One region of the Sphingomonas sp. genome, then DNA from elsewhere that is predicted to be linked to it. Evidence: riboswitches for the same ligand, from Rfam matches in the RefSeq annotation. Region 1 holds a riboswitch; the other holds the start of a gene.

What was found. Region 1 has a riboswitch for cobalamin ahead of metE (5-methyltetrahydropteroyltriglutamate--homocysteine S-methyltransferase). Riboswitches for the same ligand answer to the same signal wherever they lie in the genome.
Region 2: another riboswitch for cobalamin. It lies ahead of KF730_RS04490 (TonB-dependent receptor); the one in region 1 lies ahead of metE (5-methyltetrahydropteroyltriglutamate--homocysteine S-methyltransferase).

The regions. Positions count from the first base shown of each region.
Region 1 is NZ_JAHBZI010000001.1:1,977,307-1,992,366, reverse strand. It holds gene KF730_RS10040 (hypothetical protein) at 1-399, opposite strand, end outside; gene KF730_RS10035 (citrate synthase) at 441-1,724, opposite strand; gene gltX (glutamate--tRNA ligase) at 1,760-3,166, opposite strand; gene KF730_RS10025 (ComEC/Rec2 family competence protein) at 3,228-5,426, shown strand; gene bla (subclass B3 metallo-beta-lactamase) at 5,359-6,201, shown strand; gene KF730_RS10015 (EF-hand domain-containing protein) at 6,262-6,900, shown strand; gene lexA (transcriptional repressor LexA) at 6,929-7,612, opposite strand; gene glp (gephyrin-like molybdotransferase Glp) at 7,670-8,857, opposite strand; gene KF730_RS10000 (hotdog domain-containing protein) at 8,918-9,694, opposite strand; gene metE (5-methyltetrahydropteroyltriglutamate--homocysteine S-methyltransferase) at 9,700-12,009, opposite strand; cobalamin riboswitch at 12,119-12,332, opposite strand; gene KF730_RS09990 (hypothetical protein) at 12,424-13,950, opposite strand; gene KF730_RS09985 (GSCFA domain-containing protein) at 13,947-15,041, opposite strand.
Region 2 is NZ_JAHBZI010000001.1:892,518-907,577, reverse strand. It holds gene KF730_RS04530 (alpha/beta fold hydrolase) at 1-1,240, opposite strand, end outside; gene KF730_RS04525 (acyl-CoA dehydrogenase family protein) at 1,249-2,394, opposite strand; gene KF730_RS04520 (hypothetical protein) at 2,391-2,834, opposite strand; gene KF730_RS04515 (polysaccharide deacetylase family protein) at 2,831-3,802, opposite strand; gene KF730_RS04510 (CoA-acylating methylmalonate-semialdehyde dehydrogenase) at 3,808-5,304, opposite strand; gene KF730_RS04505 (ABC transporter ATP-binding protein) at 5,383-6,150, opposite strand; gene KF730_RS04500 (iron ABC transporter permease) at 6,141-7,112, opposite strand; gene KF730_RS04495 (ABC transporter substrate-binding protein) at 7,109-7,939, opposite strand; gene KF730_RS04490 (TonB-dependent receptor) at 7,936-9,807, opposite strand; cobalamin riboswitch at 9,922-10,109, opposite strand; gene KF730_RS04485 (hypothetical protein) at 10,362-10,862, shown strand; tRNA gene KF730_RS04480 (tRNA-Val) at 10,955-11,029, opposite strand; gene cpdR (cell cycle two-component system response regulator CpdR) at 11,089-11,463, opposite strand; gene KF730_RS04470 (N-formylglutamate amidohydrolase) at 11,566-12,411, shown strand; gene KF730_RS04465 (SapC family protein) at 12,868-13,650, opposite strand; gene KF730_RS04460 (FAD-binding oxidoreductase) at 13,713-15,060, opposite strand, start outside.

The sequences.
Region 1 (15,060 bases):
ACGATAGCATAGCCCGGAGCCCCAGGCGCAGGGTTGCTTCCATTTGACAGTGGCTAGGAGCGCCTTGTCGTTGGCCGGCGTACGCGCGAAATAGGATTGGAAGTTGATGCTGACCGGCTTGTCGGCCCCGCCCGGGATCGGCTCCGACATCAGGATGCTGACCCTGGTTGGGACCAGGCCATAGACGCGAGTGGTACCCGGATCGAGTTCGAGGATAGTCATGGTGGCGATCACCATGTTTGTCGGCTTGCCCTCGCGGACGAGCTTGAGCTTCGCCGCATTCTCCATCGTCGCGCGATAGGGCAGCTTGCATTCCAGCGCGTCCGCCGCGGTCTGGGCGATCGCGGGAAGCGGGAGGCCGATCAGCGTAACCGCCGTGATTGCACCACGTAGCGACATCCAGTTCTTCCCCCCATTTCAACGCAGCGCCTGGTTTCCGCTCAGCGCTTGTCGATGCTCACATAATCGCGCTGGGTGGGGCCGGTGTAAAGCTGGCGCGGGCGGCCGATCTTCTGATCGGGATCCGAGATCATCTCGTTCCATTGCGCGACCCAGCCGACGGTGCGGGCGAGGGCGAACAGCGCGGTGAACATCGTCGTCGGGAAGCCGATCGCCGAGAGGATCACGCCCGAATAGAAATCGACGTTCGGAAACAGCTTCTTCTCGACGAAATACGGATCCTTGAGCGCCATTTCCTCGAGCTGGAGCGCGACCTCGAACACCGGATCGCTGACGTTCAATGCCTTGAACACCTCGCGGACGGTCTTCTGCATCACCGTCGCGCGGGGGTCGTAATTCTTGTAGACGCGGTGGCCGAAGCCCATCAGGCGGAACGGATCATTCTTGTCCTTGGCGCGGGCGATGAACTCGGGAATCCGGTCCGGCGTGCCGATCTCGTGCAGCATGTTGAGCGCGGCCTCGTTAGCGCCGCCATGCGCGGGGCCCCACAGGCAGGCGATGCCGGCGGCGATGCAGGCGAACGGATTGGCACCCGACGAGCCGGCGAGGCGCACGGTCGAGGTCGAGGCGTTCTGCTCGTGATCGGCGTGGAGGATGAAGATGCGGTCGAGCGCCTTCTCCACCACCGGATTGACGACATATTCCTCGGCGGGGACGCCGAAGGTCATGCGCAGGAAGTTGCCGGTGTAGGAGAGGTCGTTCTTCGGATAGACGAAGGGCTGACCGACCGAGTATTTATACGCCATCGCCGCGATCGTCGGCATCTTGGCGATCAGGCGATGCGATGCGATCATCCGCTGGCGCGGATCGGTGATGTCGGTCGAATCGTGATAGAAGGCGCTGAGCGCGCCGATCACGCCGCACATGATCGCCATCGGATGCGCATCGCGGCGGAACCCGCGATAGAAGGTCGCGAGCTGCTCGTGCAGCATGGTGTGGCGGCTGATCGTGTGGGTGAACTTGCCGAGCTCGTCCTTCGACGGCAGCTCGCCGTTGAGCAGCAGATAGCTGACTTCCATGAAGCTCGAATGCTCGGCGAGCTGACCGATCGGATAGCCGCGATGGAGCAGCACGCCTTCGTCACCATCGATATAGGTCAGGCCCGATTCGCACGACGCCGTCGAGGTAAAGCCCGGATCATAGGTGAACATGCCGGTATTGGCGTAGAGCTTGCGGATATCGACGACGTCGGGACCGGTGCTGCCCGAGAGGATCGGGTATTCGACTTCCTTCCCCGGAACCTGCAGCTTGGCGGTGTCGCTCATATTCGTCGTCCTTATTCTTTCCGGCTTGGGCCGGCTCAGTTCATCTGGTCGGCGATGCGGCCCAGGCTTTCCTCGCGTCCCAGCAGCGCCAGAACGTCGAAGATGCCCGGCGAGGTCTTTCGCCCGGTGAGCGCCGCGCGCAATGGCTGCGCGGCAGCGCCGAGCTTGAGACCCGCATCGTCCGCAACGGCGCGTACCGCCGCTTCGAGCGCTTCCGTATCCCAGTCCGCGACGCCGTCAAGCGCGGCGTGCAACCGGGTCAGGCGCGCCCGCGCATCACCCTCTAGCAGAGCCGATGCGTCGGCGTCCATTTCCAGTGGGCGAGTGCGAAACAAAAAGCCGGCGCCATCGGCTAACTCAAGGAGATTGGCCGCGCGCGGCTTCAGTGCGCCCATGCTGCGGCGCAGAAGGTCGCGCTGCGATTCGCTGAGTTCGAAAGGCAGGCGGGTGGCGACCAGATCGGCAAGGGCGGCATCGTCGGTCTGGCGGATATAATGACCGTTGAGGTTCTCCAGCTTCTTTTGGTCGAACCGGCTTGGTGATTTTCCGACCCCGCCGAGATCGAACCATTCGATCGCCTGATCGCGGCTGATGATCTCGTCATCGCCATGCCCCCAGCCGAGACGGAGCAGATAGTTGGAGACCGCTTCGGGAAGCAGTCCCATCTCGTCGCGATAGGCATCGACGCCGAGGGCGCCGTGACGCTTGGAGAGCTTGGCGCCGTCGCTGCCGTGGATCAGCGGAATGTGCGCGTAACGCGGCTCGGGCCAGCCCATTGCGCGATATATCGGCAATTGACGGAAAGCGTTGTTGAGATGATCGTCGCCGCGGATGACGTGGGTGACGCCCATGTCGTGATCGTCGACCACCACCGCGAGCATATAGGTCGGCGTGCCGTCTGAGCGGAGCAGGACGAGGTCGTCGATCTCGCTGTTCTGGACCGTGACCTCGCCCTGGACGAGATCATGGATGGTCGTCGCGCCTTCGGTCGGCGCCTTGAGGCGGACCACGAACGGCGCGTCGCTGTCATTGGTCTTGTCGCGCCAGGGCGAGCGGATTCGCAGCGGCTTCTTGGAAGCTTCGGCCTCCGCGCGCATCGCCGCGAGTTCGTCCTGGGTGAGGTAGCAGCGATAGGCCGCGCCCTTCTCGACCATCTCGTGCGCGACCGCGGCGTGGCGATCGGCGCGGGCGAACTGATAGGTGACGTCGCCGTCCCAATCGAGACCGAGCCAGCGCATCCCGTCGAGGATCGCGTCGATCGCTGGCTGGGTCGAGCGGGCGCGATCGGTATCTTCGATGCGCAGCAGGAACTTGCCGCCGTGATGGCGCGCGAAGAGCAGGTTGAACAAGGCGGTGCGGGCGCCGCCGATGTGGAGAAAGCCCGTCGGCGACGGGGCAAAGCGGGTTACGACCGGCGTGGCGGTATCTTCGTTTGCGCTCACGCGCGCGTGCTCCCAGACTTGTAAATCGATGGCCATTCCAGCCGGTGATCGCGCCCCTAGCATGGGGTTTGGCTCCCTACAAATTGGGGTGGGGCGGCGGCTGCGCCAGTGGTGCGACGGGCTGGAGCGCTGGCTGGAGACCGAGCGCGAGCAACTGGTGCTGTGGCTGCCGGTGATGCTGGGCGCCGGTATGGCGGCGTGGTTCGTGCTGTCCGATGCGGGGCGGTGGATAGGGTTCATTGCCGGAGCCGGGGCGGTCGCGCTGGCGGGGATCGCGGCTTCGGGCAACGGCAGGACGGCGCGTGTGGTCGCGGTGGCGGGGCTCGCCGCGGCCGTCGGATGCGCGCTGGTGTGGTGGCGGGCGGACAGTGTCGCGGCGCCGGTGCTGGCACGGCCGGCGGTGGTGTCGCTGGAGGGGCGCGTCGAGCGGATCGAGCGTCTGCCGGCGCGAGAGATGGTGCGGGTGACGCTCGCTCTGGCGCGCGCGGATCTGCCGCCGCGGGTGCGGATCAATCTCGCGGAGCGCGATGTGCCTGGCGGGTTGTCGCGAGGTGCTATGCTGCGGCTGCGGGCGCGGTTGATGCCGCCACCGCCGCCTTCGGTGCCCGGCGCGTATGATTTCGCGCGGGTCGCGTGGTTTTCGCAGCTCGGAGCGACGGGCAGGGGTTTCGCGCCGGTCACGGTGGTGAAGCCGGGCGAGGCGGTGGGGGCGGACCTGCGGGCGCGGCTTTCGGCGCATATCCAGAGCAACATCGCCGGAAGCGCGGGTGGGATCGCCAGCGCGCTGGCGACCGGCGACCGTGGCGCGATCACCGACGAGGATTCGGAAGCGATGCAGCGTTCGGGACTGGCGCATCTGCTGTCGGTGAGCGGGCTGCATGTCACTGCGGTGACGGCCGCGGCGATGCTGCTGGTGCTGCGGTTGCTGTCGCTGAGTCCGACGCTGGCGCTGCGCTGGCGGCTGCCGTTGATCGCGGCGGGCGCGGGGGCGGTGGCGGCGATCGGCTATACGCTGCTGACCGGGGCGGACGTACCGACCGTCCGCTCATGCGTCGCCTCGCTGCTGGTGCTGTTGGCGCTGAGCGTCGGGCGCGAGGCGCTGACGCTGCGGCTGGTCGCGGCGGGAGCGCTGATCGTGCTGCTATTATGGCCGGAGGCACTGGCCGGGCCGAGCTTTCAGCTGAGTTTCGCGGCGGTGACGGTGATCGTCGCCCTGCACGAAAGTCCAAGGGTGCGCGGCTGGTTCTCGCGGCGTGAGGAAGGCGGGGCGAAGCGGCTTGGGCGGTCGCTGGGCTCGTTGTTGCTCACTGGCGTCGCCGTCGAGCTCGCGCTGATGCCGATCGGCATGTACCATTTCCACAAGCAGGGGATTTACGGCGCGCTGGCTAATATCATCGCGATCCCGCTGACGACGTTCGTGACGATGCCGCTCGAGGCGCTGGCGCTGTTCCTCGATCTGGCCGGGCTAGGCGCGCCGGCATGGTGGCTGACCGCCAAGTCGCTCGAACTGCTGTTATGGCTGGCGCATGCGGCGTCCTCAGCGCCGGGCGCGGTGGCGTCGTTGCCGGCGATGCCCGACGGGGCGTTTGCGCTGATGATCGCGGGCGGGTTGTGGATCGCCTTGTGGCGGACGCGGGCGCGCTGGGCCGGAGGCGTGCCGTTGCTTGCAGGAGCGGTCTGGGCGCTGCTGACGCCGGCCCCCGATCTGCTGGTGACCGGCGACGGACGGCATCTGGCGATCCGGATGGCGGATGGCCGGATGGCGTTGTTGCGCGATCGGGCGGGCGATTACACGCGCTCGATGCTCGGCGAGAATGGCGGGGAGGACGACGAACTTGCCGCGCTCGATGACGCGCCCGATGCCCGTTGCAGCCCCGATCTGTGCGTGGTCGAGCACCGCGCGGGCGCGCGACGCTGGCGCGTGACGGCGACGCGGAGCAATTATCTGGTGCCGTGGCGCGAGATGATGCGGCTTTGCGTCTGGTCCGACGTGATCGTCAGCGAACGGCGGCTGCCGCCGGACTGCGCGCCGCGCTGGCTGAAGCTTGATCGGCCGGGGCTGGCACGGACCGGCGGTGTGGCGATCGCTTTCGCCAGCGGGCGCCTGACGACCGTGCGGCGCGGCTCGTCGCATCCGTGGATTGACCCGCCGACCGTCCAGCCGCCATTTGCAGGACAAAGGGAGAGCGATAATGAAACGCGCAATCGCGGCGGCGCTGCTCGCGGGGCTGGCGGCGCCGGTCGCCGCGCAGGACACTGACTGGGTTCAGGTCCGCAGGGAATGGAACGCGCCGGTGACGCCGTTCACGATCGCGGGGAACGTCCATTATGTCGGCACCGCCGGCATCGCGGCCTATCTGATCACGACGCCCGAGGGGCATATCCTGATCGACGGCGCGATGGAGGAGAGCGTTCCGCAGATCGTGGCGAACATCGCCAGGCTCGGCTTCAGGCTCGACGACGTGAAGATCCTGCTGATCAACCACGCGCATTGGGATCATAGCGGCGGGCTGGCCGAGCTAAAGCGGCTGACCGGCGCGCGGCTGCTGGCGAGCGCGGCAGACATGCCGGCGCTGGAGGCGGGAAGCGTCGATTATCGGTCCGATCTCGGCCCGTTCCCCAAGGTGCGGGTCGATGCGCTGCTCAGCGATGGCGAGGCGATCACGCTGGGCGGGACGACGCTGACCACGCATCTGACGCCGGGGCACACCAAGGGCTGCACGAGCTGGACGATGCGGGCGGGTGGGCACGACATAATCTTCGCATGCAGCATCACCGTGGCCGATCAGCCGCTGGTGAAGGGCAAGGGGTATGACGCGGCGGTCAGCGATTTCCGTGCGACCTTCGCCAAGTTGAAGGCGATCAAGGCGGATGTGTTCCTGAACTTTCACCCGACCGGCTTCGACATGGAAGCGAAGCGCAAACGGCTGGTGGCGGGGGATAAAAACGCCTTTGTCGATCCGGGTGAGCTGCGGCGGCGGGCGAAGGCGGCGGAGGCCGGATTCGAGAAGGAGCTGGCGGCGCAGAAGCGCTGATAATCCTGTCCGGACAAGGTTTTGCTTTGCGCGCGGCGCGAGGCGTGGCTGATTGCGGGCATGACCAGTTCCAAGAAGAGCGAGACGATCGAAGTGCGGCTGCCGTTCGCGGCGAAAACGGCTTTCGCCGAGCGCTGCCGGGCCGATGGCGTGACGATGAGCGACGCGATCCGGCGATTTGTCGAGGGGCATGGCCGAGCGCGGCACGGTATAGCGGGGCCGCTGGCGGTTATCGCCTTGCTCGCATTGGCGGTAGTGATGAGCCCGGTCGCCGCGCGGCCCGATTATGGCGCGGGTTTCGACGAACTGGACCGCAATGGCGATGGCGTGGTGACCCAGGCCGAGGTCCCGGGCGGGGAAACGCGTTGTCCGGTCGCGCTAGCGCTGCCGCTCAAGCGCGGCTGGCTGGGCAACGGTCCGCGTTCCTTCGCGATCTGCCGCGAGGTGCCCGCTTTTGCGGTACTCGACCGTGACGGCGACGGGCTGGTGACGCGGAAGGAGTTCGCGGCGCACGCCATCGCGTCCTTGCGGCGCGGGTTCGATGCGTTGGACGAGGACGGTGACGGTTTGCTCGATGCCGGGGAATATGCCGCGCCGCTGCGGATGACGTTCATCGGAACGCCGCCCGACCGGGCGACTTTCCACGATCTCGACAGCAACGGCGACCGCCGGGTCAGCTTCACCGAATTTATCGACTAAGGGCAGCGGACGCCCGCTGCCCGCAATCTCAATAACGCCGCAGCAGCCCGGCGAGCTTTCCCTGCACGCGCACCTGATCGGGGCGGTAGCGCTGGGGGTTATAGTCGCGGTTGGCGGGGTCGAGGCGGATCATCGCGCCCTCCTTGCGGAAATACTTCAGCGTCGCTTCAGCATCGTCGATCAGGGCGACGACGATCTCACCATCGCGCGCGGTTTCGGTGCGGCGGATAAGCGCGTAATCGCCATCGAGAATGCCGGCCTCGACCATGGAATCTCCGGCAACTTCAAGGGCATAGTGCTCCCCCGAGCCAAGCAGGGCGGCGGGCACCGGGAGCATCGACGCGCCCTCCAGCGCCTCGATCGGGGTGCCGGCGGCGATGCGGCCGTGGAGGGGGATTTCGATGACGTCGTTGGCGGGCGCGGGCAAGGGCGCCGAGGACGAAATAGTCGTTGATGCGGAGGTTGGCGAAGCTGCCGCGGACTTTGGCGCAGCACCGCGCTCCGGCACCTTCAACACTTCAAGCGCGCGGGCGCGGTTGGGGAGGCGGCGGATGAATTCGCGCTCCTCCAATGCCGAGATCAGCCGGTGCACGCCCGACTTGGATTTGAGATCGAGCGCCTCCTTCATCTCCTCGAACGAGGGCGACACGCCGGTGTCGTTGAGGCGGTCGGCAATGAAGCAGATCAGCTCGTGCTGCTTGCGCGTGAGCATCCAAATTCTCCCGTCTGGAACAGACGAGGAACGTTTATGCAATGTTCCGCGGCGCTGTCAAGCGATCTGTAGGATTTCCGCCGAGTCGCCGATTTTGGCGGCCGGGGCATGCGGCGGACGGAGGATCAGGCAGTCGGCGCGGGCGAGGGTCCGCAGCATCGACGAATCCTGGATCGTCGAGGCGAAAGCGCGGCCATCGCGGATTTCGGCGCGTAGATAATCGGTGCGGGCCTCGTTGGCGGCGAGCGCTTCGCCGAGCGGGACGATGCGGGTCCGCGGCAGCGGATCGGCGGCGCCCGCGAGGCGCGCGACGAGCGGGCGGACGAACAGCATGGTGGTGATGAAGGCCGAGACCGGATTGCCGGGCAGGCCGAGGACGAACGCACGCCCGAGGCGGCCGGCCAGCATCGGCTTGCCGGGGCGCAGGGCGATCCGCCAGAAGTCGATCGAGCCGCCGGCGGCTTCGAGCGCGGGGCGGACGAGATCGTGATCGCCGACCGAGGCGCCGCCGCTGGTGACGAGGAGATCGGCATCGACCGCGCGGAAGGCGGCGGTGAGGGCATCCAGATCATCGGACAGAATGCCGAGATCGATGATCTCGACCGGCAGATCGGCGAGTTGCGCCGTGAGCATCAGCCGGTTGGTCTCGGGGATCTGGTCCGCGGCGAGCGGCGTGCCGGGCGCGACAAGCTCGTCGCCGGTGGCGGCGATGGCGACGCGGACCTTGCCGCGAACGGGGAGCGTTGCGTGACCGGCGATAGCGGCGAGGGCGAGCGCGGCGGGCGTGATGCGCTGGCCGGCGCGGATCAGCGTCTCGCTCTCGGCGAAATCGAGTCCCTTGCGGCGGACATTGCGGCCGGGCGTGGACGGGCCCGCGCCGGCGAGCGTCAGGCGCGGGCCGTCGCGGGCGGCTTCTTCCTGGACAAGGACAGTGTCCGTGCCGACGGGCAGCGGCGCGCCGGTGAAGATGCGGACGGCCTGGGATGCGGCGACTTCGCCGGCAAAGCCGCGGCCGGCGGCGCTTTCGCCGATGACCTGCCACGGGCCGGGCAGGTCGGCGAAGCGGATCGCATAGCCGTCCATCGCCGAGAGATCGGCGGCGGGCTGCGTGCGCAGGGCTACGATGCCGGCGGCGGCATAGCGATGGGCGGCGTCGGCGAGGGGGACTTGCTTGATGGCGAGCGGGGTGGCGAGCGCGAGGAGGCGGGACTGGGCCTCGGCGACGGGGAGCAGGGGAGCGGGCATCGCGTGAGGAGTAGGGGAGCGCGGGGCCGGGGGGAAGGGGCGGTAATATGCATCATCCGCTCAACGGTCCCCGCCGCCAAACATCAGCGCCCGCCCATTCGCGTCCACGCTCACCATGGTGAAGCGTGCCGTCGCCGCGTGACGCCGTTCCCCATCGAGGAGGTTCTCCGCCCATAGCTCGACATCCACGCGCACCGAACTGCGCCCGGTCATCGCCACGCGTGCGGCCAGCTCGACCATCTCGCCCTGCCGGATCGGCGAGACGAAATCGATGCGATCGGAGGCCGCCATCACCATTACCGCCCGCGCGTGCCGGGTGGAGGCGATAAAGGCGGCCTTGCCCATCATCTTGAGCGCATCGCCACCATAGAGCGTGCCGTAATGATTGGTCTGTGACGGGAAGACCATCTCGGCCATCCGCAGCCAGCCTTCGGGCCCGGCTGCCGCTTCCACGAGCGGCGGCAATGGCAACCGCGTCTCCGGTCCTTTCACCGCCGCCAGGGTGAAGCGGCCGCGCGTGCACAGCCGCCGCTCGCCCGAAACCGGCGCTTCGGCGACCAGCTCGACCTCGACATCGAGCGAACTGGTGCCGACCCGCACGACGCGGCCGGTCACCTCGACCATGTCGCCGGCCCTCGCGGGCGCGGCGAAATCGATCTTGTCGGAAGCGGCGGTGACGAAGGGCGCCCGGCCATGGCGGCTGGCGGCGAGGAACGCCACCTTGTCCATATGCGCGAGCGCCACGCCCCCGAACAGCGTGCCGTGGTGGTTGGAGTCGCCGGGGAACACCATGTCGATGAGCTGCACCGGCTCGCCAGCGGCCTTCGTCTCCGCCATCTCCCTTACGCCTCGGCCAGCGTTTCGGCGCGCAGCGCGCGGGCGGCGGCGACCATCGCCTCGACCGCGGGCTTCACTTCCTCCCAGCGGCGGGTCTTGAGCCCGCAGTCCGGGTTCACCCACAATTGCGCCGGGGCGAGATGCTGCTGGGCGAGCCGCATCAGCGCGACCATCTCATCCTCGCCGGGCACGCGGGCGGAATGGATGTCGTAGACGCCCGGCCCGATCGCGCTGGGGTAACGATACTCTGCGAAGCCTTCGAGCAGCTCCATCTGCGATCGCGCGGTCTCGATCGAGATGACGTCGGTATCCATCGCGCCGATCGCGGGCAGGATCTCGTTGAACTCCGAATAGCACATATGGGTGTGGATCTGGGTGGCGTTGCCCACGCCCGCCGCCGAGAGCCGGAAGCAATCCACTGCCCAGTCGAGATAATGCTGCCAGTCGCGCTTGCGAAGGGGCAGACCCTCGCGAAGGGCGGCTTCATCGATCTGGATCGCCTTGCAGCCGGCCCGTTCGAGATCGGTCACCTCGTCGCGGATCGCCAGCGCGATCTGGCGGCAGGAGGCTTCGCGCGGCTGATCGTCGCGGACGAAGCTCCAGTTGAGGATCGTCACCGGACCGGTGAGCATGCCCTTCATCGGCTTGTCCGTCAGCGATTGCGCATAGCGCCACCATTCAACGGTCATCGGTTCGGGCCGCGAGACATCGCCATAGAGAACCGGCGGGCGGACGCAGCGAGAGCCATAGCTCTGCACCCAGCCATTGACCGTGAAGGCGAAGCCGGCGAGCTGCTCGCCGAAATACTGCACCATGTCGTTGCGCTCGAACTCGCCATGGACGAGCATGTCGAGCCCGACCTGCTCCTGCCAGCGGATCGCGCGCGCGGTCTCTTCGCGCAGGAACTGCTGATAGGCGGCATCGTCGAGATTGCCGCGATTATGCTCGGCGCGGGCGTGACGGACTTCAGCGGTCTGGGGAAACGATCCGATCGTGGTCGTCGGAAACAGCGGCAGGCCCAGCACTTCCGCCTGGGCGCGGATGCGCTCGGCATGCCCGGCCTGGCGCTCGCGCATCGCGGCGGTGACGCCGCTGATACGGGCCTGGACCAGCGGATCGTGAATGCGGGTCGAGGTGCGGCGATTCGCGGCGGCCTGAGCCGAGGCCGCGAGCTGCCCGGCCACGCTGGCGCGGCCATCGTTGAGCGCGCGCTTGAGCAGGTCGAGCTCCGCGATCTTCTGCACCGCGAAGGCCAGCCATTGCTTCAGTTCGTCGTCGAGCCTGGGTTCGAGGGTGAGATCGACGGGCACATGGAGCAGCGAGCAGGATGGCGCCAGCACCAGGTCACGCGTCGCCGCGATCGGCTCGATCCAGTCGAGCAGCGCCTCGAGATCGGCACGCCAGATATTGCGGCCGTCGATCACGCCGAGCGAGAGCAGCAGCGTTTTCGGTACCGCCTTCAGCACCGCATCGAGCTGCTCCGGCGCCCGCACGAGATCGACATGCAGGCCGGCGACCGGAAGCGCGGCGGCGAAGCCCAGATTGTCCTCAAGGCCGCCGAAATAGGTGGTCAGCATCATCTTCGGGCCGGATCGCGCGAGCCGGGCATAGGCGCGGGTGAAGGCGCGACGCTGCTGCTCGCTCAGATCGGTGACGAGGATCGGCTCGTCGATCTGCACCCATTCGGCACCTTCATGCGCGAGATGGCCGAGAATGACATTGTACAGTCCGAGCACCTCGTCGAGAAGGTCGAACGGATCGACGCCCTGGCCCTTGGCCAGGCTCAACCAGGTGACCGGGCCGAGCAGCACCGGACGCGTTTCATAGCCCTGCGCCTTGGCCTCGCGATATTCATCGACGATCTTGCTCTTGCCGAGCGCCAGCTTCTGGCCCGGCTCGATCTCCGGCACGATGTAATGATAGTTCGTGTCGAACCATTTGGTCATCTCGCCAGCGGTGACGCTGCCCGAACCCGTGCCGTGCGCATGGCCGCAGCCGCCGCCGGTGGTGCCGCGCGCCATCGCGAAATAGGTGGCGAGATCGGCCTGGCCATCGGCCGCCGCATACCGTGCCGGGACCGCTCCCAGCATCACGCTGGTGTCAAGAACATGGTCGTAGAGCGAGAAATCATTGGACGGCAGCCAATCGACTCCGAGCCCGTTTTGGCGCGCCCAGGTGGCGGTGCGCAGCCCGGCCGCGGCTTCGAGCAATTCGGCCTCGCCGGTCTTGCCGCTCCAGAATTTCTCGAGCGCGAATTTCAGCTCCCGGCGCGGACCGATGCGCGGGAAACCCAATGTGGCAACAGTGACAGTCATGTTCTTCAACCCCGAAGAATGGGGCGAAGCGCCGGGCCAGGCACAAACAGGCACGCGACCGCAACCGGCCGCGCAGCATGCAAGCGACCAGACCGGGCACCCCGCCGGTGGACGTTATGGCGTCGAAGGCAGGTCTCCTGGCTCGCGGGTCAGCGCGGTCGATCCGTCTTCCCGGGGCGAACCCCAGTGACATGATTGGATCGCCGCTCGCCGCTTACAGTTGCGGGGGCAGCGCCGGCTTTGCCCATGAAGGCGCACCGGCTTCCCGTCTTAGCTCCGGCGCGGATCAGCCCGGCCGGAGAACCTTGACGGGCCCGGTATCCGCCTTCGCGAGCGCGGCGTCAATCGGGATATAAAGAATTCTTTATATTAGGAGTGCGGGTGCCGCTGAGGTTTGGCGTTCCGAGCCGGTTTTCAGCGCCGCGAGCGCTCGCGGAAGATGGCTTCCGGGAATTCCGGCGCGGCCTTCATGTCCGCCACCGAATAGAGGAACGGATCGGCGGGCCAGTCGCAATGGCCGGCCCATGTCACGCGGAACGGTTGGCCCGACAGGCGCGGGGTTATCGCCAGTTCGATCAGGTCGATGTCTTCGGTGCCGGCGTTCACTTCGACGTGGAGGCGTTCGGGGTCGTAGACGATCAGGGTGCCGTGTCCGGTGGGCGGAGGCGCGACGGGCGTGCCTTCGGAGGTGGTGAAGGTCAGGCGGTCGGTGGCCGACAGCATGACGATCGCGCGGCGGGTGCCGGGTGGGGCGGGCAGGGGCGTGGCGGTGGCGTTGGCGGCGTAGCGGATGGGGCGGGCGCTGGCGACGGTCAGATCGCGCCTGGAGCCGGCGTGGAGCAGGGCGGCGGCCTGGCCCTGGCTGAAGATCCGGGCGGCGTGGGTCAGCCAGGTGCCGGCGGGTTCGGCGAGGGTGATACCGGGCTGGCCGGCGCGCGGCCTGCCGACCCAGTCGGGGCGGGCCTGGGGATTGCCGGTGCGATCGAAGGTCAGGCCGGCGGAGAGCCGGGCGAGGGCATCCGCGCCGAGCTGGTCGTGGACGAGGCCGGTCTGGGCCCAGCGCAGCGGGTATTCGGGATGGGCTTCCGAGGGCGCATGGCGCTCGGCCTGGCGGGCGGCATGGCCGTAGCGGATGGGATTGGCGATGTTGGCGGTCCGATCGCGCAGGGTGGCGGCGATCTTGTCCAGCGAGACCAGCGCCGAGGCGCGGTTGACGTGGCAGCCGTCGAGCTCGAACTCGGGGCGGAGCAGGCCGGCTTCGGTGAGCTCGGGCCAGGTGTCGATGAAGGGGATGGCGGTCTCGGCGCAGAAATCGGCGAGGAGACGGTTGGCGAGCAGGGTCAGCTTGGCGCGGATCGGGGCGTCGATGATCGCGCCGCCGGTCCAGTTCGACGCGGCCTGGGCGTCCGGGGTGCGCGGGGGCAGGCAGTGGATCATCATCCGGCTGAAGCCGACGCCCTGAAGCATCCGCACGGCATCGAGGAAGGGGGCGAGGCAGGCGGCGATATGCGCGTGGATATCTGCATGGGCCATGCTCTGCTTCGCCGCGTCGATACCGAAATGGGGATCGTCGGGCAGGACGAAATCATAGGCGTTGCCGAGCTGGCGGAACAGGCCGTGGAGATCGAGATCGCCGGCGAACAACACCATCGGCGGAGCCAGCATCGGCGCGCCGGCGAGAAAGGCGGCGGACGGCTCGGCGTGGAGGAAGGCGGGACGCAGCTCGGCATCGAGGATGCCCTCGGCGATCAGCGCCTCGGCATAGCCGGTGTCGAGATTGCCGCCGGCGAGATAGTCGGCGGCCTTGAGGGTGGCGAGGAAGCGGGTGCGGCAGAGGAAGGTCCGTTCCTCGGCGCGGAACAGGAGATTGTTGAAGACGAGGCTGTGGCTTTCCCCGATCATGTGGATCGGGGAGACCGCGCCGAGCGGCTCGATGGTCACTGGCGGGCGCCGGGATTCTGGGCGGCGAGGGCGGCGAGGACCAGCTCTTCGTCGCACATCGGTCGGGTGGATGCGGGCGCGAGCGGGAGCGGATCGCGGTTCGTGGCGGACGGCGGGGCTTCGGCGCCGGTGAACTGGCGATGGAAGCATTCGAGGACATGGGCGACGGCGGCGTCGGAGACGGCGCGGCGGTCTTCGAGGAAATAGGCGGCGCTGTCGCCGGTGGCGGTGACGATCTCGTACGAGCCGAAATAATGGACGTGCGGGTGCTTGCGGACCGCCTCCTCGGCGGCGACGCGGAGCACCGATTTCGAATAGGTGGTCGCCTGGAGCACATGGCGCTGCTCATAGGTGGCGAGGAGCGGGACCGGCGACACGGTGAGGAGAATCGGGGCGGCGGGGTTCACCGCGGCGAACTCGGCGACGAACTGGTCGAGATGCGAGGTGACTTCGGCGACGCTGAAATTGTGGAAGACATGGGCGGCGGGATCGAAGGCGCCGCCGAGCGGCGAGCCGGGGCAGGCGGGGAAGACGGCGCCGTCCTCCTTGCTGAGCCAGGCTTCGGTGAGGCCGAGGGTGAAGACGAAGACATCCGCTTCCTCGAACATGCGGCGGACGGCGCGGAGATGCGACGCGCGGTCGTTCAGGCATTCCCGTTCGCTCTGGAACCCGCCGGGCTGGACCGAGGGACGGAACGGATCGACCCAGCCGCCCTCGGGAAGCTGCCACAGCGGCTCGGCGGGGGCGAAGCGATCGAAGGCGCGGTGGAAGAGCTGGAGCAGCTGGAGCGCGGTGTAGATATTGCCGTAGCGGGCGGAATAGATGCGGTAGTTGAGGTCGCGGCGGCGCTCGGGCGAGAGGAACGGCGCGCCTTCCTCGGTGACGAAATAATTATAGCCGCTGGCCTGGAGCGATTCCGAGATGCGCTGCGCGAAGCAGCTGCCGGCGGAGGCGATCTTGTCGGTCGGGGCGATGCGCAGGCGGGTGCCGCTGTGCGGATCGATCTCGCGCGGGGCGCGGCCGGCGACGGACTTCCCCCAGCGTGCTTCCCTGGGAACCGAGAAATAGGGGAATGACGGCATGTCAGCCATCGGGGCACCTTCCAGCCAT
Region 2 (15,060 bases), 1.1 Mb from region 1:
TGTTCGCGAACAATATGTCGCGGTTGTACGACTTCAGAAACGCCGCCGGGATGCGCGCGCCGTCCTCGAACCAGTAGAGCAGGTCGCTGGGCGGCGCGGGCTTGTCGAGCAGGTAATGGTTGACCACCGACGACCAGATCAGATCGTTGGCGCGCATCGCCGCGAACAGGCGCTGGAGCTCGACCGAGTCGATGAAGCCTTGTGCTTCGAGATGGTCTTCAAGGGCCGAGAGGTGGCCCTCATGCACGAAGGCCGACCAGTCGCGCATGTCGGCGAAATCGACCATCGAGCCGATCAGCGTGGCGGAGTTGACCTCGCCGGCGCGACCCCTGGCAGCGAGGTACGCCAGCGTGATCGCGACCAAAGTGCCGCCAAGGCAGAAGGCGAACAGGTCGGGCTTGGCCTTGGTGCGCTTGGTCACCACGCCGATCGCTTCGACGATGCCTTCGAGGACATATTGCTCGACGCCCTTGTCGCGCTGCGCCTCGGTGGGGTTGACCCAGGAGATGACGAAGACGGTGCGGCCCTGATCGACCAGCCATTTGACCAGACTCGACTTCGGCTGGAGGTCGATCATATAGAAGCGGTTCACCAGCGGCGGCACGTAGAGCAGCGGCTCGGCGGCGACATCCGGGGTGGCGGGGTCGTACTGGATCAGCTGGAACAGCTCGTTCTGATAGACCACTTGGCCGGGGGTGGCGGCGATGGTCTCGCCCTTCACGAACGCATCAGGATCGGTGCGGCGGCGGACGATGCCCTGGCCGCTTGATACGTCTTCCAGGAGGTTCGCGAAGCCATTCAGGAGGTTCGCACCACCCGTTTCGGAGGTTCGCGCAACGACTTCGGGATTGGTCGCGGCGAAGTTGCTCGGGGCGACGGCGTTCAGATATTGATCGAGCAGGAAGCGGACCATCGCGCCGCCCTCCCCCTTCGCGACCAACGCGCGCAGCTGATCCGAGGCGAGCAGATAGGCGTCGCGGATGTTGCGGTAATAGGGATCGTCCTGCCATTCGGGCGCGGCGAAGCGGCGGTCACGGGGCTTCTTGGTCGCCGCGCCGGTGAAGGCGCGGGTCCAGAAATCGCTCCACTGCCTGGCGGCCTGTAGCTGGACTTCGAGCAGGTCGGCGGGCTTGAGCGAGGTCGCGAACTCGGTCGTCGCCTGGGCGATGGCGAGTGGGTCGAACGGCAGCGTTCCGCTCTTGGGCATCTTTTCCATCGCCGCTTTCAGGCGCTCGGTCATGTCGGAAATCACTGGCGAGTCAGCTCCCGCCCGACGATCATCCGCATCACCTGATTGGTGCCCTCCAGGATCGAATTGACGCGCAGATCGCGCCAGAAGCGCTCGATCGGATAGTCCTTGAGATAGCCATAGCCGCCATGGAGCTGAAGCGCGCGATCGGTGACCGAGCTGGCGGTGTCGGTGGCGAAGCGCTTGGCCATCGCCGCGAACTTGGTCTTGTCGGGTGCGTTGGCGGTAACCTTGGCGGCGGCGAGATAGAGCAAGGCGCGGGCGGCCTCGAGCTCGGTCGCCATATCGGCGAGGGTGAACTGGGTGTTCTGGAAATCGGCGATCGCCTTGCCGAACTGCTGGCGTTCCTTGGTGTATTGGATCGCTTCGTCGAGGCAGCGCTGGGCGCCGCCGAGCGACGTCGCGCCGATGTTGAGGCGGCCGCCGTCGAGGCCCATCATCGCGATGCGGAAACCCTCGCCCTCGCCGCCGACGACATTCTCGGCCGGCACGCGGACATTCTCGAAGGTGACGCCGGCGGTCGGGCTGGCGTTCCAGCCGAGCTTGCGCTCCTTGGCGCCGAAAGACACGCCGGGCATGTCCTTCTCGATCACCATGCAGGTAATGCCCTTGGGGCCATCCACGCCGGTGCGGACCATGGTGACGTAGATATCGTTGACGCCGGCGCCGGAGATGAACTGCTTGGAACCGTTGACCACCCAATGATCGCCGTCACGGACTGCCTTGGTCTTGAGTGCGGCGGCATCGGACCCCGACGACGGCTCGGTCAGGCAATAGCTCGCCATCTTCTCCATCGAGATCAGATCGGGGAGGTATTTGTCCTTGACCGCCTGGCTGCCGAACCGGTCGATCATCCAGGTCGCCATATTATGGATCGAGATGAAGGCGCTGGTCGGCACGCAGCCATAGGCCATCGCCTCCATGATCAGCGCGGATTCGAGCCGCCCGAGCCCGATCCCGCCCGATTCCTCGGACACGTAGATCGATGCGAAGCCCAATTCGGCCGACGACTTGATCGTGTCGCGCGGGAAAGTGCTCGTCTCGTCCCACTCCGCCGCATGGGGCGTGATGGCATCGGCGGTGAAGGCGCGCGCCATCTCCTGGATCTGGATCTGCTCGTCGGTGAGTTCGAACTGGGTGGTCATTGCATTGGGTGCCTTTTGCACTTGGCCTTGCCCTCGGCGCCGAAATCGACGCGCTTGAAGAATTCCTGGGCGCTTCTGGCGTCTTTGAACGGCGTTCCGAAGAAATGGTTCTCAAGCCCCCGCCCCTTCTCCGCCAGATAGCCTTCCGATTGACCATCGACGATCATCGCGGACACCGTGACGCCATCCCGACGAAAAAGAAGTTTGCGCTCGCCGTCACGCACCTGAGAAAAACCACCGCTGTAAATGCCCCATTCGGTGCCTTTCTCCCGGTAGCGGTATACTGCAAAATCGGGGCCTTCCTCGACGATCAGATCGGGAGAACTGTCAGCACTGATCCAACCAAGGCCGATACAGAAGCCCCCCTCGGCGATCTTGATGGGCGTCTCCGCATTTTGCAGCATCAGCGTCAAAGCCAAGGCCAACACACCCAGACTCATTGCCCGGCCCCCTCATGCAAAACCCGCTCGCGGAAGAGCGGGTTGGCGATTTCCATCTCGTTGCGGTCGTACCAGCGCTTGCCGGTGATGCCTTTTTCCCACGCCAGCGCCTCGATGCGGGTGCCATTCGAGGAGGGGACATTAGGTTCGGCCCGCGCGATCGGATCGGAATAGGCGCCGTCGGCGGAGATGATCTCCCAGCCATCGGCACGCAACGCGTCGATCAGGTCGCCGAGGAAGAGAGCCGCCATGTCGGTTTCGTGGAGCAACAGCACGTGCGCGGGCGAACGGCCCAATGCGCGCACCGCCAGCGCATCGGTGAAGTCCGCCGACTGGACGTGGGTTTCCACGTACAGATCACGCAGCGCCGCCATGTCGATCTTCTTGCCGGCCTTCAGCGCCTCGATCGCCAATTGCTCCATGTTCCAGTCGGACCCGTCGACCGTGACATAGCCATTCATCAGCCCGCGCGCCTTGAGCCCGGCGCGGATCGCATCGCGCTTGGCCAAGTCCTTGCCGCCCTCGTCGAGATACGGAAAGCGGAACCAGGGACGGTGCCCGGGCTGCTTCGACAGCCACGCCTCGGCGGCGTCGATGTTGGCGAGATAGGCTTCCGCGCTGGTGCCCGAGAGGTGCGGATGGGTGTTGCTGTGATTGGCGATGACATGCCCCGCCGCGACATAATCCCTGATCCGCTGCCCGGCGCCCCTGGTGTCGCCGAACTCGGTCATCTGGCCGGGATTGAGGAAGAAGGCGACCTGATCGACGCCCTTGTCCTTCAGCGTGGCGATCAGCCGCTCGCCGCGCTCCGTGGGCGTCATGAACGCGCCGCGGAAGCGCGGCACATCGTCGAAGGTCAGCGCGATCAGCTTGCGGCGCTCCTGCGGTACTGACGCATCGACGGTCGCGACCGGCTCGGCGCGGACCACGAACATCAAGGCGACGATGAAAAGGAGCAGCCGGATCACGAGCGTCAGCCCATCGTCGGGATCACAAAGGCCGAATCGCCACTCGCGCCGCCATCGGGCCAGCGTTGGGTGATCGTCTTGGTCTTGGTCCAGAAGCGGACGCCTTCCATGCCGTGCTGGTTGGTGTCGCCGAAGGCCGAGCGCTTCCAGCCGCCGAAGCTGTGATAGGCGACCGGTACCGGGATCGGCACGTTGATGCCGACCATGCCGACATTGACGCGTGCGGCGAATTCGCGCGCGGCGTGGCCGTTGCGCGTGAAGATCGCGACGCCGTTGCCGTACTGATGCTCGCTGGGGAGGCGCAGCGCGGTCTCGAAATCCGGCGCGCGGACGATCTGGAGGACCGGGCCGAAAATCTCTTCCTTGTAGCTTTCCATGTCGGTGGTGACGCGATCGAACAGGCTCGGTCCGATGAAGAAGCCTTCCTCATGGCCTTGCAACTTGAAGCCGCGGCCGTCGACGACGAGTTCGGCACCCTCATCGACGCCGGTCTGGATCCAGTTTTCGACGCGTTGCTTGTGCGCCGCGTTGACCACCGGACCGTAATGCGCCTCGGCATCGGTGCTGACGCCGACACGGAGCGCTTCGATCGCCGGAATCAGGCGTTCGCGGAGCGCATCGGCGGTCTTGTCGCCGACGGGGACGACCACCGGCAGCGCCATGCAGCGCTCACCGGCCGAGCCGAAGGCGGCGCCCGAAAGATCGGCGACGACCTGATCGAGATCGGCATCGGGCATGACGATGCCGTGATTCTTGGCGCCGCCCATCGCCTGGACGCGCTTTCCGGCATCGACGCCGCGGCGATAGACGTAATGCGCGATGTCCGAAGAACCGACGAAGCTGACCGCGCTGATCGCCGGGTGATCGAGGATCGCATCGACCATTTCCTTGTCGCCATGGACGACCTGGAAGATGCCTTCCGGCAGACCGGCTTCGAGGAACAGTTCGGCGAGACGCACCGGCACCGAGGGATCGCGCTCGCTGGGCTTGAGGATGAAGGCGTTGCCGCAGGTGATGGCGACGGCGCTCATCCACAGCGGGATCATCGCCGGGAAGTTGAACGGGGTGATGCCGGCGCCGATGCCGAGCGGCTGGCGCATCGAATAGACATCGATACCGGGACCGGCGCCCTGGGTGTATTCGCCCTTGAGCAGATGCGGGATGCCGCAGGCGAATTCGACGACGTCGAGACCGCGCTGCACGTCGCCCCTCGCATCGGCGACGACCTTGCCATGCTCGGACGCCAGCAGATGCGCCAGCTCGTCCATATTGGCTTCGACCAAAGCCTTGAAATTGAACATCACACGGGCGCGGCGCTGGGGGTTGGTCGCGGCCCAAGCGGGCTGGGCTGCCTGCGCGGCGGCGACGGCGCGATCGAGATCGGCCTGGGTGCCGAGATTCACCTTCGCCTGGATCTGTCCGGTATTGGGATTGAAGACGTCGCCGGTGCGGGCCGCGGAACCGGCGGACGCGCCAGAGATGACATGGTCGATGATACGCAAAATGCTCTCCTCTCGCGGCGCCGGCATGGCCGACTCGCGTTTGTAATTAAATTACTTTGGCACAGCGAAACCGCTCTGTCAGCGGTTCCTGCCGATCGGCACGGGAAGGAGGCGTCCCGCTTCGTCGCGAACCTGCATCACCTCGACGCCGAAGGCGGCGCGGAGATGCTCGGGGGAAAGGGCTTCGGCGGCGGGGGCGAAGACGACGACCCTGCCTTCGCGGAGCAGCAGGACATCGTCGGCGGCGCGGGCGGCCTGGATCAGGTCGTGGAGGACGATGACCACGCCCATCCCCTCGCCCGCCAGCGCGCGGAGGCGATCGAGCAGGCCGAGCTGGTGCTGGGGATCGAGACTGGCGAGCGGTTCATCGGCGAGGAGCCATGAAGGCTGGCCGGCGAGGACGCGGGCGAGCAGGACACGGGCGCGTTCGCCCCCGGATAGCTCGGCGACGAGGCGGTGGGCGAGTTCGGCGGTCTCGGTGGCGGCAAGGGCCCGGGCGATGGCCTCTTCGTCGGCTGGCGAGAGTCCGGCAAAGGGCGCGCGGTGCGGCAGGCGCCCGAGCGCGACAAGGCTTTCGACGGTGACGTCCCAATGCACCGCGCCGTCCTGCGGGAGATAGCCGATGGCGCGGGCGCGCTCGCGGGGATCGAGGGCGTCGATGCGCCGGTCGCCGAGGCGGAGATCGCCCGGAAGCAGGCCCGCCAGCACCTTGACCAGAGTGGTCTTGCCCGAACCGTTGGCGCCGAGGATCGCGGTGACGCGGCCGGGGCGCAGCACGGCGCTGACATCGTGGAGAACCTGGCGCTTGCCGAGGCTGAGCGAAAGGCGGTCGATGGTCAGATCCATGCCGACCTCCGCATCCTGAGCAGCAGCGCGAAGAAGAAGGGCGTGCCGATCAGTGCCATCGCGACGCCGAGGCGGATCTCGGTCGCGCCGGGTCCGAGGCGGACGAGGCTGTCGGCCGCAAGCACCAGTACCGCGCCGCCCAGCGCCGAAGGCAGCAGCAGCGCCGAAGGCCGCGCGCCGGTCAACGGACGCAGCAGATGCGGCACGATCAGGCCGACAAACCCGACCACCCCGGTGACCGCGACGCTGGCGCCGACCGCCAGCCCCGCCCCGAGGACGATCAGCATCTGGGTGCGCCGAAGGCTGAGGCCGAGCGAGCGGGCGGCATCCTCGCCGAGCGTCAGCGCGTCGAGGGCGCGGCCGGTGAACAGCAGCGCCGCGCAGCCAAGGGCGATGAACGGCATCGCGAACTGGACCTCGCTGAAGCTGCGATCGGTGAGCGAGCCCATGATCCAGTCGATGATCTCGGCGGTGGCATAGGGGTTTGGCGCGATCGAGATCAGGAAGGCGGTGAGCGCGCCCGCCAGGCTGGCGAGGACGGTGCCGACGAGGATGAAGGCGACCGCGCTTTGCGACCGCCAGGCGAGTCCGGCGAGCAAAGCCATCCCGCCGGCGGCGGCGAGCATGGCGCTGCCGAAGATGATCAGCGGCGCGCTGGCGGAGAGCAGGACGATCGATGCGACCGCGCCCAGGGCGGCGCAGGAGGAAACGCCGACCACGCTAGGGTCGGCGAGCGGGTTGCGCAGGAAGCCCTGCAACACCGCGCCAGTGAGGCCGAGCGCGGCGCCGATGCCGGCCCCGAGGATGGCGCGCGGCAGGCGGAGCTCGGCGACGATCCACCAGCGCGGATCATGGGTGAACCAGGCGGAAAACGGCACCCACGCCTTGCCCGCCATCAGCGAGGCGAGAAACAGGATCGCGACCAGCGCCGCGAGCGCGAGGTTGAGCGACAGGCGCTTCACCGCCCTACGCTCCGCCGCACTTCGGCAAGCCGCGTCATCGCCTTGGCGATCACCGGGCCACCGCAATTGACGAGATCGCGCGGGAAACGCGCCTCGGTCACCTTGCCGCCGAGATGCGCCAGGGCGCGGCTGCGCAACTGGGCGGCGCGCGAGGAGGCCATGCGGCCGGGCGCGTCGGGGACCAGCATCACGCGAGGCGGATCGACGATGATCCGCTCCATCGGCAGATTGCCGGTGAATTGCAGGCCGTAATGCGCGGCATGATCCGAGAAGCCGGCGCGGGTCATCATCTCGTCGAGCAGATTGCCGCCGCCCGAGACGAGATTGCCGCCGATCCAGATCAGCGCCGGGATCTGCGTACCGTTCCAGTTGGCGGCGGTGACGGCGCGGTCGATACGCTCGTTCATCGCCCTACCCTGCCCCTCGGCACCGACCGCGGCGGCAAGCTCTGTCACCTGCGCCTTGCTGGCTTCGATGGTGACCGGGGAATCGAGGTAGAGCGTCTTCAGCCCGGCCCGGCGATAGGCTTCGCGGGTGGCGGGCGAAGTGAAGCTGCTGGCGATCACCAGATCGGGCCGCATCGCCACGACCTCCTCGGCGGTGCCGGTGGTGGTGCGGAAGCGGCGGGCGATATCGAGCGGGATCGAAGTCGCCGCCGGGTCCTGCGAGTAATGGCTGATCGCGGCGATGCGGCCAGCCGGGACCAGTTCGACCAGCATCGCGTCCGCGCAGGGATTGGTGGAGACGATCCCGCCGCCGCCCAGCGCGTTTGCCGGGGCACAGCCCGCCAGCGCGAGCATCAGCAGCGGCGGGATCGTCAGCCTCACTTGCCGAGCTTCACCCGCACGCCGGCATAGGCGGCGCGGCCATAGGTGCCGAAGCCATAGGCGGTGCTGTATTGCTCATCGAAGAGGTTATCGACGCGGCCATAGACCTCCAGATGCTCGCCGATCGGCAGCGACGCCCGCAAGCCGGCCAGCACATAGCCCTGAAGCCGCCGGGCGTTCGCCGGATCGTCGAAGCTGGCGCCGACATGAGTCAAGGTCGCGCCGGTCTTGAGTCCGAACGACCAGTCGTAATCGACCGAGACGCTGACCGCATCCTCGGCGCGGCGGGCGAGGCGCTTGCCGAAGTTGAGCGAGCCGGGCGAACGATCCTTCGCATCGATGTACGAATAGGCGGCGGTGAAGCTCAGCGCGTCGATCGGGCGCAGCGCCAGCGACACTTCGGCGCCCTTGGCCCGGGTGCGATCGATATTGCCGTAGGTGAAGGTGGTGGTGTCGTAGTTGATCTGGTTGCGGGTATCACGGGTGAACAGCGTGACCGCGGCGGTGACATGGCGCCCGAAATTCTGGTCGAGGCCGACATCATAGCTTTGCGAACGCTCGGGGCGCAGCGCGGCATTGCCGCTGAAGCTGTCATAGAGCTGATAGAGCGACGGCGCCTTGAAACCCTCGCCATAGCTGAAGCGGATGTTGGTCTCGCCCTGGTTGGGCGAATAATTGGCGTTGGCGCCGAACGTGGTCGCACCGCCGAACTGGCTGTGCTGGTCATGGCGCACGCCGCCGGTGACCGACAGGCCGGTGACCGGCTGGACCACGGCAAGGCCGTAGAAGCTGTCGAGCCGCGCCTTGGCCGCGCTGGTCGAGCCAAAGCCGAAGAAGGTGTATTCGGGGCGCTCATGCTCATAGCCGAAGATCAGCTTCGCCTGCTCGACCGGCTGCAGCACGCCCTGATATTCGAAGCGCAGCGTCTTGCCCGAATAGCCATAATCCGGCGCGTTGCTGGGCGCGAAATAATAGTCGCGGTCGTGCTTGAAATAGGTAACGCCCAGCCGGTTGCTGAGCACGCCGCCGAACAACGCCGCGTTGAGGCCGGCATAGCCGACATATTGCTGCGACTTGCTGACGTCGGGCGTGTCGGCGGGCGGACCGAAAAAGGCATCGAGATCGAGATCGGCATCGATGTAATAGCCGCGCAGATCGAGGCTGACCGCGTCGGTGAAGGCGACCTTGAGCTTCGCATTGGCGGTGAGGTTGCGATAGCCGTCCTTCTCGGTCGCGCCGAACGAACGCGCCGCCGACGAGATACCGTCGGTGTCGAAATAGGCGATGCCCGCCGAGCCCGAGACCATGCCGCTGCCGGCGGCGATGTTCGCCTTGCCGTTGAGCGTGTTGCTGTAGCCGTAATCGGCCGAGGCGTTCGCCGCGAACCCGTCGGTGGGGTTGACGGTGGTCACGCTGACGACGCCGCCGATCGCCTGGCTGCCATAGGCCACCGAGTTCGACCCGCGCAGCACTTCGATCCGGTTGATATTGCCGATCAGCAGGTTGCCGAAATCGAAGCCGTCGCCGATCGCGCTGGGATCGTTGACCTTGACGCCATCGACCAGAACCAGGGTCTGGTTGGTCTCGGCGCCGCGCAGCGAGATGCCGGTGACCGAGCCGGTGGTGCCGGTGCGGTTGAAGCGCACGCCGGGCGTGGTCGCGAGCAGATCAGCAACGCTGACGTCCTGGCGGGTGCGGATCGTCTCGGCATCGAGCACGGTGACAGCCTGACCGACCTGATCGATCGGCTGGGCGATACCGGTGGCGGTGACGACGATCGTGTCGTCATCGTCAGGGCCGGTCTGTGCGAAGGCGGGGAATGCCGGCAGCAGCGCCGCCGAGGCGCAGAGGAGGAATTTGAACTTCATAACAAGACACCCATTGCTTGGGCCGTTTGCCTGAAGTGGCGCAGGCGACCCGGTTCGGTGTCGCTCACGCAAGGGATTTCGCCCCTCGTTCGCCCGGTGCACCCCGCCCGCGCAAAGGAATCGACCGTGACGGGCAGGTCTCCTGGCTCCCGGGTCAACGCTGGCGCGCCGCCTTCCCGAACTTTCGCTCAGTGGCATGATGGCGCGGCAACTAACCGGTCACAGTTGCGGGGGCAGCTTCGGCATCGGACCGAATTCCCTTTTTGATCCCCTTGCGGGGAACCTGTCACGAGCCGGCCTCTAGTCGCGCATGCTGCATTGCGCAACGGGGAACCTACAGGCGAGCCGGTCGTTACGCTCCCGCATCGGGATGGATTGTGTCTTGCTGGGTCGGGCTGACCGCCCGCTATAGCGACGAGATCACCGGCCCGGGCGTCGGCCAGCGCCCAGTACTGCTCGGACCATCGGCTGGAAACACTCGCGGCGGCGCTCGACGATGCGCTGACGGGCGATGTGGAGTATAGAATCCAGAAGCGCCCCGGATAGGATTCACCTTGTTCACTCTGCCACAACCGACAGACCCCGACGTTCTGCAGTTCCTGGCCCTTTGGGGTCTGCCGGACCCGATATTCCTTGATTATGTCGATGTCGGCGCAGGCTATTCGCCCGATTTTTGTCACGTATCCGCTAACCATCGCGTTAGCGTGGCGGGCGGGCGTCGCGTACTGGGTTGGGCACTATGGCAATTTCCACAATGCGTGCTCGGCAACTGCCATAGCGTATGGGAGGATCCGACCGGGAATCTGATAGATGTCACGCCGCCGAAGCTCGGCACGCGAACCCTGTTCGTAGCGGATTCGTCGCTCTCGATCACGTGGCAGCCAAATCGGCATCGTCTCTATAATAATCGGACGAATGTCGCAGGCTGCCCGATGCTGGACCTGATCGGCGAATGCACCGCCGACCCGTTCTTCCCCATGCCGGACAGCAATCCGTCGCTTATCGGCTATTGCAGCGGGCTCGGCCTGCCCACGCCCGCGAAATCCATGATTTAAAGCACAAGCCCGGCTCGGACCGGGCAACTGGCGAGCTATTCGCCGGGCAATAAAAAGCCCGCGAGACCAAGGGCCTCAGCGGGCTTTTTGAATGGTGGGCGTGGCAAGGATTGAACTTGCGACCCCTGCGATGTCAACACAGTGCTCTACCACTGAGCTACACGCCCTCAATGGTCGGACGCCTCTAGCGGGGGTTGTGCCCCCGCGCAAGCACCCGAAACGCGATTTAATTCAGGCTGGCATTCTCGGCTTCGAACAGCCGATCGACCTCCAGCACCAGGTCGCGCAGATGGAAGGGTTTGGAGAGGATCCGCGCCTGCGGGACCTGCTTTCCGGCCTTGAGCGTGACCGCCGCGAAGCCAGTGATGAACATCACCCGCATGTCGGGCGCCAGTTCGCTGGCCTTTTGCGCCAGCTCAATGCCGTCCATTTCCGGCATGACGATATCGGTGAGGAGCAGATCGAACCGCTCATTTTCGAGCAGGGGCAGCGCCTCGGTGCCGCGATCGACCGCGCTGACGGCATAGCCCGACCGCTCGAGCGCGCGGGTGAGATATTCCCGCATCACGCGATCGTCCTCGGCCAGCAGAATCCGGATCATCGTTGCCCCACCCCAATCATTCGAGCCGGTACATAGCTCAAAGCCCTTAAGATTTTCCAGCCACGCATTGCCGCGCGGGCGCGGCGTGCCTAGGCTGAACGGGTGACCGCAACCCCGCCGTTCGCACTCTATGGCTCCAAGGAACCGATCAGCCCAGTGGTGCTGTCGGTGCCGCATGCCGGGCGCGACTATCCGCTGCCGCTGCGCGCGGCGTTGCGCGTGCCGCTGGCGGGCATCCGCGGACTGGAAGACCGCCACGCCGATGCCATCGCGCTGGGCGCGCGCGAATGCGAGACGCTGTTCGTCGCCGAGCGCCCGCGCGCCTGGATCGACCTCAACCGCAGCGAGCAGGAGCGCGACCCCCGGCTGGACGACGGCGCCCGCGCCGGCGGACCGCCGCTATCGGCCAAGTTGCGCAGCGGCCTGGGGCTGGTACCACGCCGCGTCGGCAGTTCGGGCGATATCTGGTCGCGGCGCTTGTCGGCGGACGAGGTCGAGACGCGGATCCGCGAGGATCACCGGCCCTACCACGCCGCAGTTGCCGCCGCGCTCGCTTCGGCACGAGCCCGGTTCGGCGTGGCGGTGCTGCTCGACGTGCATTCGATGCCGCCCTTGGGCGATCCGGCCTCGGCGCCCCGGCTGGTGCTGGGCGACCGCTTCGGCAAATCGGCGGCGGCGCGCTTCACCGGGCGGATCGAGGGCGTGGCCCGCGCCCATGGCATCGCCTGCGCCGCGAACACGCCCTATTCGGGCGGTCACATTCTGGAGAAGCATGGCGATCCCCGACGCGGGGTGCATGCGATCCAGTTGGAGTTCGACCGCAGCCTCTATCTCGACACCGCGTTCGACCAGCCCGGGCCGGGGCTGAAGGCGGCGGTGCAGCTGCTGCGCGCGATCATCGACGCGCTGGCCGACGAGGCCCTCCCCGCCGCGCTCGCCGCTGAGTAGCGGAAGCAGCACATAAAAAAACCACCCCGCGGTTACCCACGAGGTGGCCAAGGTTCAGGGAGGAGACACACCCGAAGGTGTGCCGCACGACCTCGCGAAAGGGGGAACACAAGGTCGTACAGGACAAATATAGGTGAAAGGTCAGATTGTTCAAGGGGCTGCGGGAGACCGTGCCCAGTCAGCGGCCAGCCGTTGCGAGGCACTGGGATGGAGGCATGAACGCCTCGGAAACCTGTCGAGCGCAGGCCAATCCGGCGCGAATGGTCCCAATGGTCGCACTGACCATGGGCATCGGATTTGGATGATCTCGGCCAGCGATTTCAGAGCCGAGGCACGCTGGGTTTTCAGCCAAGCAGGCGGAATCCTACATTGCAAGACCCGAAAAAAGAGCGCGGCGATCACCCCCCGCGAAGGGCGATCGCCGCGCTCCAATCGTTCAGCGCGGTTGCTGGCGTCTCAGACGGCCGGCGGAACCAGCTGCGGCTGCGGCATCTTGCCGAGGCGAACCTGCGCGGCGAAGACGTCGCGCATCAGCTGCAGCGAGAACAGGTGCGCATAGATGAGCGGCAACATGCCGTTCTGCACGATCTTGCGAAGCTGGTCGCCGCGCAGCTCGTTGAGCTTCTTCTCGTCGATCATCTGGAAGCCGCGATACACGAAAGGCTGCTCGGCGCCGTCGGGCTGGATCGAGGTCTCGCCGTCGGTCAGCAGGTCGAGCTCCTGCAAGTCCTTCATGAACATCGCGGTGCGCTGACCGGCCTGTTCGAACTGCTCGTTGAACGCCAGGATTTCCTTGGTCACCGCGCTCGGCTCGCCATTCTCGAACAGCGGCTGGCCCTCGTCGAACTTGCCGATCGTCTCCGAGGTCGGATCGAAGCACAGCGACAGCTCGTCGGCGTCGGGACGCAGGCGGGCGAGCAGATAGGGATAGCGGCGGATATAGGCCGGAACATAGAAGTTCGGATCGATCAGCTTGCCTTCATCGTCGATGAAGACGTTGACGCCTTCGTTGAGACCCATCAACGCGAGCGGAACGGGATCCTCGCCGGCGGAGAAGACGATCGGCATGTAGCGCTGGACGAGGGGGAATTCCTCGACCGTGACCGGCACGGCGTGATGCTTGGCGAGGAACGGCGCCTTGTCGAGGACGCGAACCTTGAGATCGCCGTGAACCTGGCTCGAAAGCGGTTCGAGCTGGTTATAGAACAACGGAAGCTGCTGCTGTGGCGCGCTGGCCATCTTACTCTCCTGAAAACCGAATTCGAAAAAATCTGCGAATGCTGTGAAATGCGCTAGCGCGTCTATGGCGTGGCGGCTTCCGGCGCAAGCGTCACGAGCTTCCCCGGATTGAGAATCCCCCGCGGGTCCAATGCCGCCTTGATCGCCCTCAGCGCCGCAATCCTGGCTGGCGGGCCCAGCCGTTCCAGTTCGGCACGCTTCATCTGGCCGATACCATGCTCGGCCGAGATCGACCCGCCGGCCGCGACGACCATGTCGTGCACCAGCCGGGTGATCGCCGCCGCGTCGCCCGCATGGAAGGTGGCGGCATCCATGCCGTGCGGGGCACGAACGTGGAAATGAACGTTGCCGTCGCCAAGATGGCCATAGGCGATGGCGCGGGTGCCGGGAAAGCGCCGCTCGGCCTCCGCCGCGCCCTCGATCATGAAGCGCGGCATATCATCGACCGGCACCGAGATGTCGTGCTGGACCGCGGGGCCGGCGGCGCGCTCCGATTCGGAAATCGAATGGCGGATCTTCCAGAACGCCTCGGCCTGGGCTTCGCTGGCGGCGATCACCGCGTCGCCAGCCAGTCCCGCTTCGAGCGCCGGACCAAGCAGTCGTTCGAGCAGCGACGCGGGCGGTTCGGCGGCGGCATCGATCGACACCGCCTCGATCAGCACGTGCCAGGGATGACGCGATTCGAGCGGAGCCCTGGTGCCGGGGATGTGACCGACGACAAGATCGAGCACCGGACCCGGCAAGATCTCGAAGCTCTCGACGGCATCGGTCTTCGCCTCGATCGCGCGGAGCAGCGCCAGCGCCTTCGCCGGGCTCTCCAGCCCGACCCAGGCGACCGCACGCGAGACGAGGCCCGGCGCCAGCCGCAGCGTCGCGGCGGTGACGATCCCGAGCGTGCCCTCGGCGCCGATCAGCAGCTGGTTAAGGTCATAGCCGCGATTGTCCTTCTTGAGCGGGGCGAGCCCGTCATGGATCGATCCGTCGGGCAACACCGCCTCCACGCCGGCGACGAGCTGCCGCATATTGCCGAAGCGGAGAACCTGGGTGCCGCCGGCATTGGTCGAGACCAGGCCGCCGATCGTGGCGCTGCCGCGCGCGCCGAGATCGAGCGGGAAGCGGCGCCCGGCCCGCTCGGCGGCCTCTCGGAAATCGGCGAGGATCACGCCCGCCTCGGCGATGGCGAGGTTGGATTCGGGATTGAGCGCGCGAATGCGGTTCATCCGGCGGAGCGACAGCAGCAGCGCCGATCCGTCCGCCGGGGGCGTCGCGCCGCCGACCATGCCGCTATTGCCGCCCTGCGGCACCAGCGCGACCCGCGCGTCCGCCGCCAGCGCCACCATCGCCGCGACCTCGTCACGCGAGGCGGGCGTCAGCATCGCCGGCGCCGCGCCGCGGTACCGCCCGCGCCAA